Regions from separate parts of the Streptomyces stoeckheimensis genome, predicted to be linked through region 2. Evidence: riboswitches for the same ligand, from Rfam matches in the RefSeq annotation. Region 2 holds a riboswitch; the other holds the start of a gene.
What was found. A riboswitch is a leader RNA that binds a small molecule or an ion and turns the genes downstream of it on or off. The one in region 2 is predicted to bind cyclic di-AMP.
Positions count from the first base shown of each region.

Region 1 (5,291 bases), 3.0 Mb from region 2:
GAGGCCGAGAGACACGCCTGTACCGCTGCAAGGGAAACGTCCGTGGATGTGACGACGTTTACCTGAACGCGGACGAGGTCGAGAGCGAGGTCTGGGAACAGCTCGCTGAGTCCCTTGGCGAGGAGCGCTTCCAGGAGTGGCCTTCCGGCAGGCGGCTGAGCCCGGGGGCTCCCGGCTTGGAGGAGAAGGCGGAACTGTTCAGCCTGTTCGATGTGCAGGTCGAGGCCGAGAATCACCGCTTCAAGAAGAAGTCAGGCCCGGCTGATGTGGCGGAGGAGGAGTGGGCCGGCGTGCGGAGCGTCCTGGAAGCGATCTACCCGCCTGCGTCGTTCACCAAGACCAAGATCGACCTGCGGTTGGCGCTGAACGGCATGCTGCACCGGTTGCGTACGGGGATCACCTGGACGGAGATCCCCGCGAAATTCGGGCCGGCGCAGCGCGTCCGTGAGCGACAGCTGTCGTGGTGGCAGCGCGGGGCATGGCCGCTGCTGGTGGCGTGGCTGAACGAGCGGTGTGCGGGGACGCCCGTGTACGTCCGCCCCACCATCCCGCCGTTGCGCGTGACGGTGCGCGGCGCCGAGACCATGGGACCGCTTTCCGGCTCGCGACCCCGCTGACGCGGCTGCCCGACCTGGAACTGGCAGTGCCTCCCGAGGAGCTGAGGTGGCGCGGTGGGCTCATCATGCGGGGGCTGCGGACGCTCCCGGTCCGCTTCACTGCCGAATCCACCGCCCAAAACGCCTGAAACCGGCCTGACCTGAAGTCAGTTGACTGCCCAAACTTGTGACAGGCGTTCGAAGGCGGCTAGGTTCTGCCGTTACCCCGCCGTTATGCGAAAGGTGCAGCCTCATGCGTTCCGGGAACGGCCGCCACAGACGCCCCCGACAAGTGCCCGCACTTGTCGTCACCGCCGGAGTCACCGGCACCGCACTCGCCCTGCCGCTGCTCGCGGCCACCGGCGCGAGCGCTGCGGAGACCTCCACATGGGACAAGGTCGCCGAGTGCGAGAGCGGTGGCACGTGGAGTGCCAACTTCGGCGGCGGCACCTATGGCGGGCTGCAGTTCAGCCAGGAGCAGTGGAAGAACGCGGGCGGGCTCGACTTCGCCGAGCGCGCCGACCTCGCCAGCCGCTCCCAGCAGATCGCCGTGGCCGAACGGGTCCTGGCTTCCCAGGGCCCCCAGGCGTGGCCGCTGTGCGGCGTGCCGGCCGGGCTGACGCAGGACGCGCCCGCCGCCGTGGTCGACCCGGGTCTGCCCGGCGGTTCCGGATCCGCCACCCCCGCCCCGTCCCGCCCGGACGACTCCGTGCCCCACGCCGGCTCGGGCGAGCCGTCCACGGACTTCGGGGCCCCGACGCCGAAGAGCCCGGCTCCGTCGGAATCGCCGCTGCCCGACTACCCGATCGGCGTGCCCGGCGAACTGCCCGTCATGCCCGCGCCGGACCTCCAGACGCCGCCTCCCGGACTCCCGGGCGACCCGACGGCTCCCACGAGCCCCCTGGACCCCACCGCCCCGGTGGGCCCCGTCGCCCCGGTGGACCCCACGACTCCGGCGCCGCCGTCCGTGGACCCGACCGTGCCGGTGGACCCGACGGCTCCCGTGCCCCCGTCCGGCCCGGGGGACGCCACGAACCCGATAAACCCGGGCAATCCAGTGATCCCCGGCGATTCGGCGAACCCGGTCATTCCGGTCAACCCGCTTGACCCCACGGCCCCGACGACTCCGGCCGCACCCGGCGATTCCGCCGCCCCGAGCGCTCCGGCGACCCCCGGCTCGACCGAGGGCGGCGGCAAGCACCGCGGCCAGGCCGCGGTCGAAACGCCCGCCGCATCTGATGCCGCGTCGGAGCCGACGTACACCGTGAAGGCGGGCGACAGCCTCGCCGAGATCGCGGACGCCAATGGCGTGAAGGGCGGCTGGAAGGGGCTCTACGAGGCCAACGAGCAGGTCATCGGCGGAGATGCGGACCTGATCAAGCCCGGCCAGAACCTGGATCTAACGCACCAATAAGGGCACTTAAGGCGTCCGGAACCAGCTGATTGTCCGTTTTCTGTAAGTGAGACATGTGTCTCTTCAGGTCAACTGGCGTGTCTGGCCCGGACGGTTCCGCAAACCCCGCCCTCACCTGCGCAAACGTCCTTCCGGAGGGCGCAAGTAGGCACCGTTTCCTCCCGATGTCCCTCGTTGAACATCGGGGGGAGACCTGTCTACCTTCTGAATCGCTCGCCACCGCGGGCTCCTTCGACCGCATCGCCGAATCCTGCCGGCGGACGGAGGGAACACTCGTCGCGTAAAGCGCCGAAGGCAGGAGCGGGGGAACCAAGGTAGGCGCCGGAACCGGCCGTTGAGAGACGGTCACGGAACCGGCTAGGGGTTAAGCCAAGCGCTAGGTCGCTCGGCCGGGCACTCACTCGCCCGAACCCGACAGCTCACCTCGTAGGCGTCGGTGAGGAGAACTCCATGCTGCTTTCGGGCAAGGGCAAGCACCGTCGCGGCTCCAAGGCCGTCCGCATCGTCACGCTCGCAGGTGTCGCAGGTGTCGCCGTGGCCGCGCCGCTGATGGCCGCGGGCACCGCTTCCGCCGCGACCGCCGGTGAATGGGACCGCGTCGCCGCGTGCGAGTCCGGCGGCAACTGGTCCATCAACACGGGCAACGGCTACTACGGCGGCCTGCAGTTCTCGTCCTCCACGTGGGCCGCGTACGGCGGCAAGGCGTACGCCGCGCAGGCCAACCAGGCCTCCAAGTCGCAGCAGATAGCCATCGCCGAGAAGGTCCTCAAGGGCCAGGGCAAGGGCGCCTGGCCGTCCTGCGGCGTCGGCCTGTCGAACTCCTCCTACACCGGTGGCTCGGCGGAGACCCCCTCCAAGCCGAAGACCCAGCCGAAGCCGGCGCCGAAGCAGGAGAAGAAGGCCGAGTCGAAGAAGGAGACCAAGCGCGTCGAGGCTCCGACCACTCGCTCCGAGCGTCCGGCCGCCGCTGCCGCGCCGAAGACCGAGGCCCCCAAGACGGGCAACGGCTCGTACGAGGTCAAGTCCGGCGACACGCTGGGTGCGATCGCCGACGCGAACAAGGTGTCCGGTGGCTGGGAGAAGCTCTTCGAGCTGAACAAGGACATCGTCTCGGACGCCGACCTGATCTACCCGGGTCAGAAGCTGAACCTCGGCTGAACCCCCGTCGAAAGCTCTGAGAACGGCCGCGGCCGTTTTCGCGACGCGCAGTAATTCCGGCGCGTAGATCCACCACGCAATTCCACCGCCCGGCGCGCAACCCCCTTCGCGCCGGGCGGTGCTGTGCGCGGGCGCATCTGGCCTGACTGACCCTCCGGAATCCCGATGATCAAGGGTCCTATGTCCTGTAAGAGGGGCATTCAGGCCCTTTTTCGTCCCAGGGACCGGGCGGTCGGCTGGCCGAGTGCCCGGAGGCGGTTAGGCTCTAAGCGGCAAGGCCATCCCACGGCCTGACACGCCACCGCACACCCAGCGTCACATCCCAGAAGGAGATGCTCGTGCCGTCCATCGACGTCGTCGTAGCCCGGGAAATCCTGGACTCCCGAGGCAATCCCACGGTCGAGGTCGAGGTGGGCCTCGACGATGGCAGCACCGGCCGTGCTGCAGTCCCGTCCGGCGCCTCCACCGGAGCGTTCGAAGCCGTAGAGCTCCGCGACGGTGACCCCAACCGCTACATGGGCAAGGGCGTCGAGAAGGCGGTCCTCGCCGTCATCGAGCAGCTCGGCCCGGAGCTCGTCGGCTACGACGCCACCGAGCAGCGCCTGATCGACCAGGCGATGATCGACCTGGACGCCACCGAGAACAAGGGCTCCCTCGGCGCCAACGCCATCCTCGGTGTCTCCCTCGCCGTCGCGCACGCCGCGTCCGAGGCCTCCGACCTCCCGCTCTTCCGCTACCTCGGCGGTCCGAACGCGCACCTGCTGCCCGTTCCGATGATGAACATCCTGAACGGTGGGTCGCACGCCGACTCCAACGTCGACATCCAGGAGTTCATGATCGCCCCGATCGGCGCGGAGTCCTTCTCCGAGGCCCTCCGCTGGGGTGCCGAGGTCTACCACACCCTCAAGAAGGTCCTGCACACCAAGGGCCTCTCCACCGGTCTGGGCGACGAGGGCGGCTTCGCGCCGAACCTCGAGTCGAACCGCGCCGCGCTCGACCTCATCGTCGAGGCCATCAAGCAGGCCGGTTACGTCCCGGGCACCCAGATCGCGCTCGCGCTCGACGTCGCCGCGTCCGAGTTCTACAAGGACGGCAACTACGAGTTCGAGGGCAAGTCCCGCTCGGCCGCCGAGATGACCGACTACTACGCCGAGCTCGTCGAGGCGTACCCGCTGGTCTCCATCGAGGACCCGCTGTTCGAGGACGACTGGGACGGCTGGAAGACCCTCACCGACCGCCTGGGCTCCAAGGTCCAGATCGTCGGCGACGACCTCTTCGTCACCAACCCCGAGCGTCTCGCCCGCGGCATCGAAGAGGGCTCGGCGAACGCCCTGCTCGTCAAGGTGAACCAGATCGGTTCGCTGACCGAGACCCTGGACGCCGTCGAGATGGCCCAGCGCAACGGCTTCAAGTGCATGATGTCGCACCGCTCCGGTGAGACCGAGGACGTCACCATCGCCGACCTCGCGGTCGCCGTGAACTGCGGCCAGATCAAGACCGGCGCCCCGGCCCGCTCGGACCGCGTCGCCAAGTACAACCAGCTGCTGCGCATCGAGGAGATCCTCGACGACGCCGCGGTGTACGCGGGCCGCAGCGCGTTCCCGCGCTTCAAGGGCTGATCAGTCCTTTAGGGCGCAAGCCTCCCTACGTCCCCGCACTCGGTCCCGTACCGTGTGCGGGGACGTAGTGCGTCGTGCGCATATAGGGGAGGCGGATCAATGGCCGGGAACCGGGACCGGTTCGCCACGTTCTCGACCGCGACCAGGCTCAAGCAGCTCGGCGAGCGGACCGCGGCGCACGTGTACCGCTCGCAGTCCCGCCGGCAGGTCCGCCGCAGCCGGCTCACCGGCCGGGCCGCCCTGCTCGTCCTCGTCCTCTGTACCCTGGTCGTCGCGCTCGCGTATCCGATGCGCCAGTACGTCTCCCAGCGCTCGGAGATCGCGAAGCAGCAGAAGGACGCCGTCTCCGCGCGGGACCGGCTGGAGCGGCTGCGCGACGAGAAGGCCCGCTGGCAGGACAACGCGTACGCCGAGCAGCAGGCGCGCAAGCACCTGCACTTCGTCCGGCCGGGGGAGATCAGCTACATCATGACCGACCCCGGAGCCGCCGCGGGAGAGCAGCGC
Region 1 is NZ_CP169550.1:5,470,790-5,476,080, forward strand. Features, by position in the region: gene ACE1OC_RS24870 (transposase) at 1-617, shown strand, start outside; partial or broken gene ACE1OC_RS24875 (cytochrome P450) at 602-745, shown strand; gene ACE1OC_RS24880 (transglycosylase family protein) at 889-2,010, shown strand; cyclic di-AMP (ydaO/yuaA leader) riboswitch at 2,287-2,458, shown strand; gene ACE1OC_RS24885 (transglycosylase family protein) at 2,461-3,168, shown strand; gene eno (phosphopyruvate hydratase) at 3,507-4,787, shown strand; gene ACE1OC_RS24895 (FtsB family cell division protein) at 4,887-5,291, shown strand, end outside.
Region 1: linked by a shared signal. The riboswitch ahead of ACE1OC_RS24885 (transglycosylase family protein) and the one ahead of ACE1OC_RS11040 (M23 family metallopeptidase) in region 2 are both predicted to bind cyclic di-AMP.

Region 2 (5,291 bases):
GTCGTCGAGGAGGTTCCGGCCCGCGCGCTGATGGCGGCCTACCGGCTCCCGCACGACGGCACCCGCGAGTGCGACGCCGCCGACGTGGCGCTGACCGTGCTGGGCAGCGGCGAGTCCTCCCGTCTGCACAACCGCCTGGTGCGCCGCGACCAGAGCGCCGTCGCGGCCGGCTTCGGCATGCTGCGCCTCGCCGGCGCCCCCTCGCTGGGCTGGCTGGACGTCAAGACCTCCAGCGGCGTCGAGGTGCCCGCCATCGAGGCGGCCGTCGACGAGGAGCTCGCGCGGTTCGCCGCCGAGGGCCCGACGGCCGAGGAGATGGAGCGCGCGCAGGCCCAGCTGGAGCGCGAATGGCTGGACCGGCTGAGCACGGTGGCCGGCCGCGCCGACGAACTGTGCCGCTTCGCGGTGCTGTTCGGCGACCCGCAGCTCGCCCTGACCGCCGTCCAGCGCGTCCTCGACGTCACCGCCGAGGAAGTGCAGGCCGTGGCCGCGGCCCGACTGCGCCCTGACAACCGGGCGGTGCTCGTCTACGAGCCGCTCGAAGCCAACGCAGCTGATGACACTGACGAGACCGACGCGAGCGACGAGAACGAGGGGGCGGAGCAGTGAGCGACACCGCAGCCGTCACGATGACCTTCCACCCGCGCCCCGAGGCCGGGGAGCCGCAGCCGTGGGCCTTCCCGGCCCCCGAGCGCGGGGCGCTGGCCAACGGCCTGACCCTGCTGCGCTGCCACCGCCCGGGCCAGCAGGTGGTCGCGGTCGAGATCAACCTCGCCGCTCCGCTCGACGCGGAGCCCGAGGGCCTCGACGGCGTGGCCACGATCATGGTGCGCGCCCTGTCCGAGGGCACCGACAAGCGCTCCGCCGAGGAGTTCGCCGCCGAGCTGGAGCGCTGCGGCGCCACCCTCGACGCGCACGCCGACCACCCGGGCCTGCGGGTCTCCCTGGAGGTTCCGGCCTCCCGCCTGCACAAGGCGCTGGGGCTGGTCGCCGAGGCGCTGCGCGCGCCGGCCTTCGCCGACGCCGAGGTCGACCGCCTGGTGCGCAACCGGCTCGACGAGATCCCGCACGAGAGCGCCAACCCGCAGCGCCGCGCCGCCAAGGAGCTCTCGAAGGAGCTCTTCCCGGCCACCCTGCGGATGTCGCGCCCGCGTCAGGGCACCGAGGAGACCGTCGCCCGCATCGACTCCGCGGCCGTACGGGCCTTCTACGAGGCCCATGTGCGCCCCGCGACCGCCACCGCGGTGGTCGTCGGCGACCTGACCGGCATCGACCTGGACGCCGTCTTGGCCGACACCCTGGGCGCGTGGACCGGTGACACCACCGCCCCGCGCCCGGTCCCGCCGATCACCGCCGACGACACGGGCCGCGTGGTCATCGTGGACCGGCCCGGCGCGGTCCAGACGCAGTTGCTGATCGGCCGCATCGGCGCGGACCGGCACGACCGGGTCTGGGCGCCCCAGGTGCTCGGTACGTACTGCCTCGGCGGCACGCTCACCTCCCGGCTGGACAAGGTGCTGCGCGAGGAGAAGGGGTACACGTACGGCGTGCGCGCCTTCGGCCAGGTGCTGCGCTCCACCGCCGACGGCAAGGGCGCCTCGATGCTCGCCATCAGCGGCTCGGTGGACACCCCCAACACCGGCCCGGCGCTGGACGACCTCTGGACGGTGCTGCGCACCCTCGCCGAGGGCGGCCTGACCGACGCCGAACGGGACGTGGCCGTGCAGAACTTGGTGGGGGTGGCCCCGCTGAAGTTCGAGACGGCCGCCTCCGTCGCGGGCACGCTCGCCGACCAGGTCGAGCAGGAGCTGCCGGACGACTACCAGGCGCAGTTGTACGCGCGGCTCGCTGAAACCGGGACGGTGGAGGCCACTTCGGCGGTCGTCAACGCCTTCCCGGTGGACCGTCTGGTCACGGTCCTGGTCGGCGACGCCTCGCAGATCGAGGAGCCGGTGCGGGCCCTCGGGATCGGCGACGTGACCGTGGTCACCAACTGATCGTCAGTTGATCTCCGGCGGGCCGTCAACTGGCCCGCCGCTCAAGGGGCTCCGGCGGCTTGTCCGCCGGGGTCCCTTTTGTCCTTTATTTGGCCTTTAGTGGTGTGGTTGCTTGTATGTGGTGTGGCGTACGCAACAAAAGGGCGTGTCTGTTTGGCGATTGACTGATGATCCGCCTAGCGTCGGCCGTGCTGTTCGTCAGTTGTAACCGCCGCGTCCGCGGCACCGGACAGCGATCGCCGAGTCCCCGTCAGGCGCGAGCCTGGGGAGCCGGGGACCCACTTGTGTCCCTGGGGTGAATCGGACCGCCTCGCAAGAGGGGGCCCGTAGGAGACCTTCCTGCTCCGAACCCGTCAGCTAACCCGGTAGGCGAGAGGGAAGGAAAGGATCAACCCCTTCATGGCGTTTGGCAGTCGTGCAGCCGGTTCCGGTTCCGGCAAGCACCGTGGTTCGAGTCGTCTCAGCCGCAGGACCGCCGGCTACGCCGGCATAGCCGCCCTCGCCACCACTGGTGTCGTCGGCTCCCTGGCCGGCCCCGCGTTCGCCGCGGACCACAGCCCCTCCATCGAGGACACCGGCACCCTCAACACCATCGTGGTGGCCGACGAGCTCGCCGGTGACGTCGAGGCCCAGGCCCAGTCCCAGCAGCGGGCCGCCGAGGCCGCCGCCGCCAAGGCGCAGGCCGAGGCCGACGCCAGGCAGCGGGCCGCCGAGGCCAAGGCGCAGGCCGAAGCCCAGGCCAAGGCCGAGCGCGAGGCCGCCGAGCGCGCCGCCCGCGAAGAGGAGCGCAAGCGCCTCAACACCTTCGTCTCCCCGCTCGACGACACCTACGTCAGCACCCAGTACCACGCGGGTGGCGGCATGTGGTCCTCCGGCAGCCACACCGGCATCGACTTCCACGCCGCCTCCGGCACCGAGGTGCACGCCGTGGGCCTCGGCACCGTGGTCGAGGCGGGCTACGGCGGCGCGTACGGCAACAACGTCGTCATCAAGCACGCCGACGGCACGTACACCCAGTACGGCCACATGTCCTCGCTGAGCGTCTCCGTCGGCCAGCAGGTCACCCCGGGCCAGAAGATCGGCCTGTCGGGCTCCACGGGCAACTCCAGCGGCCCGCACCTGCACTTCGAGGCCCGCACCGGCGCCGACTACGGCACGGACATCAACCCGATCACGTACCTGCGCTCGCACGGCGTCACCGTCTGACCCGCTGCGCTCCGCACCACGCGTCTTCCGCGAAGGCCCCGGCTCTTTGAGAGCCGGGGCCTTCGTCGTACTTCGGCCTTCGCGTTGCGCGATGTGTGAATGTTTCGTATTTCCGGCCGTCCTCGGAAATTATCGTGTGTTGCAATAGAGTCGCAACGCGCACAGCCATACGAAAATAGGCGGAGGTCCGGTCTTGCGTATTCCCGCGCACACGGTATGCACAGCGATCCGCGACGACATCGTCTCCGGGGTGTTCGGGCCCGGCGCCCGGCTGACCGAGGAGGTGCTGGCCCGCCGGTACGGGGTCTCGCGCGTCCCGGTGCGCGAGGCGCTGCGCACGCTGGAGTCCGAGGGGTTCGTGACCACCCGCCGGCATGCGGGTGCCTGCGTGGCCGAGCCGACCGAACAGGAGGCCGCCGACCTCCTGGAGCTGCGGATGCTCCTGGAGCCCCTCGCGGCCGCCCGGGCGGCCCGGCGGCGCAGCGAGGCCCACCTCAAGGTGCTGCGCGGCCTGGTCAGACTGGGCCAGGAGCGGGCCAGGAGGGGCCAGGGGGAGGATCTGCGGTCCCTGGGCGGCTGGTTCCACGAGACGCTCTCCCAGGCCTCGGGCAGTCCCGGGCTCATCGCGCTGCTCACCCAGATGCGTCACAAGGTGGCCTGGATGTACGTGGTGGAGGCCCCGGTGCGGCCCGTGGAGTCCTGGGCGGAGCACGGCGCGATCGTGGACGCGGTGGCCCGGGGTGACGCCGAGCGGGCCCGGGCGCTGACCGCGGCGCACGTGGACCGGGCGGCGGGGGCGCACCGGATGCGCGTGAGGACTTTGCAACCTGCCGTAAACACGGCAAGCGTTCCGCATTAACAAACGCCGTATACAAAGGGGGGATATCCGGGCCGGGTAATTCGGCCCGTGCGCCCGGCGCCCCGCGCGGCTTTTGCTGTCTGAATTCCGGCCGCCGGAATGGATCCGCCGGAATGGAGTGCGCCGGAATGGCGGCGCGCGTATGTCCGGCCGGACTCCCGTGCGGAAAGCAGTGAAGCCGTTGCCCTCGACCGTGGTGGTCGGGGGCAACGGCTTCGCCGTGCAAGTCCAGTAAGTCCAGCAAGTCCTGCGGGTCGAACCCGAAGGGGTCAGACGGTCTCGGGGAGCTCCTCGAGGCCCTCGGCGACCAGCTTCGCGAGGCGGTCCAGTGCGGCCTCGGCGCCGTCGGCCTCGGACGAGAGGACGATCTCCTCGCCGCCCTGGGCGCCCAGGCCCAGAACCGCCAGCATGGAGGCGGCGTTGACGGGGTCGCCGCCGGCCTTCGCGATGGTCACCGGGACGCCGGAAGCGGTCGTCGCGCGGACGAAGATCGAGGCGGGACGAGCGTGCAGGCCCTCGGCCCAGCCGACGTTGACGCGGCGCTCTGCCATGGTGATGCCCTTCAGGTTCTTACGGGTTGTCTAGACCAGTCTCTCACGACGTCCGGAATGGTCGAACCGACCTTCGGCCCGACTTTCCCGCCGTTCGACCTACCCCAGCTTGCCCTGATTCGAGCCAGCTTGCCTGATGCGCCGCGCCCGGGCCACTCGAAGCGTTCGAGCCTTAAGGTGACCCCATGACGACCGCGTCCGACCCCTCGTACCCGGATCACTGGGAAGCCGACGTCGTCCTTCGGGACGGCGGCACCGCCCGGATCCGGCCCATCACCACCGACGACGCGGGCCGGCTGGTCAGCTTCTACGAGCAGGTCTCGGACGAGTCCAAGTACTACCGGTTCTTCGCCCCCTACCCCCGGCTCTCCGACCGCGACGTGCACCGCTTCACGCACCACGACTACGTGGACCGCGTCGGCCTCGCCGCGACGATCGGCGGCGAGTTCATCGCCACCGTCCGCTACGACCGGATCGGCGCCGACGGCCGCTCGGCCACCGGGCCCTCCGACGAGGCCGAGGTCGCCTTCCTCGTCCAGGACGCCCACCAGGGGCGCGGAGTCGCCTCCGCCCTGCTCGAACACATCGGCGCCGTGGCCCGTGAACGCGGGATCCGCCGCTTCGCGGCCGAAGTGCTGCCGGCCAACAGCAAGATGATCAAGGTGTTCACCGACGCCG
Region 2 is NZ_CP169550.1:2,421,925-2,427,215, reverse strand. Features, by position in the region: gene ACE1OC_RS11050 (M16 family metallopeptidase) at 1-609, shown strand, start outside; gene ACE1OC_RS11045 (M16 family metallopeptidase) at 630-1,997, shown strand; cyclic di-AMP (ydaO/yuaA leader) riboswitch at 2,225-2,384, shown strand; gene ACE1OC_RS11040 (M23 family metallopeptidase) at 2,397-3,203, shown strand; gene ACE1OC_RS11035 (GntR family transcriptional regulator) at 3,397-4,062, shown strand; gene ACE1OC_RS11030 (HPr family phosphocarrier protein) at 4,332-4,613, opposite strand; gene ACE1OC_RS11025 (GNAT family N-acetyltransferase) at 4,799-5,291, shown strand, end outside.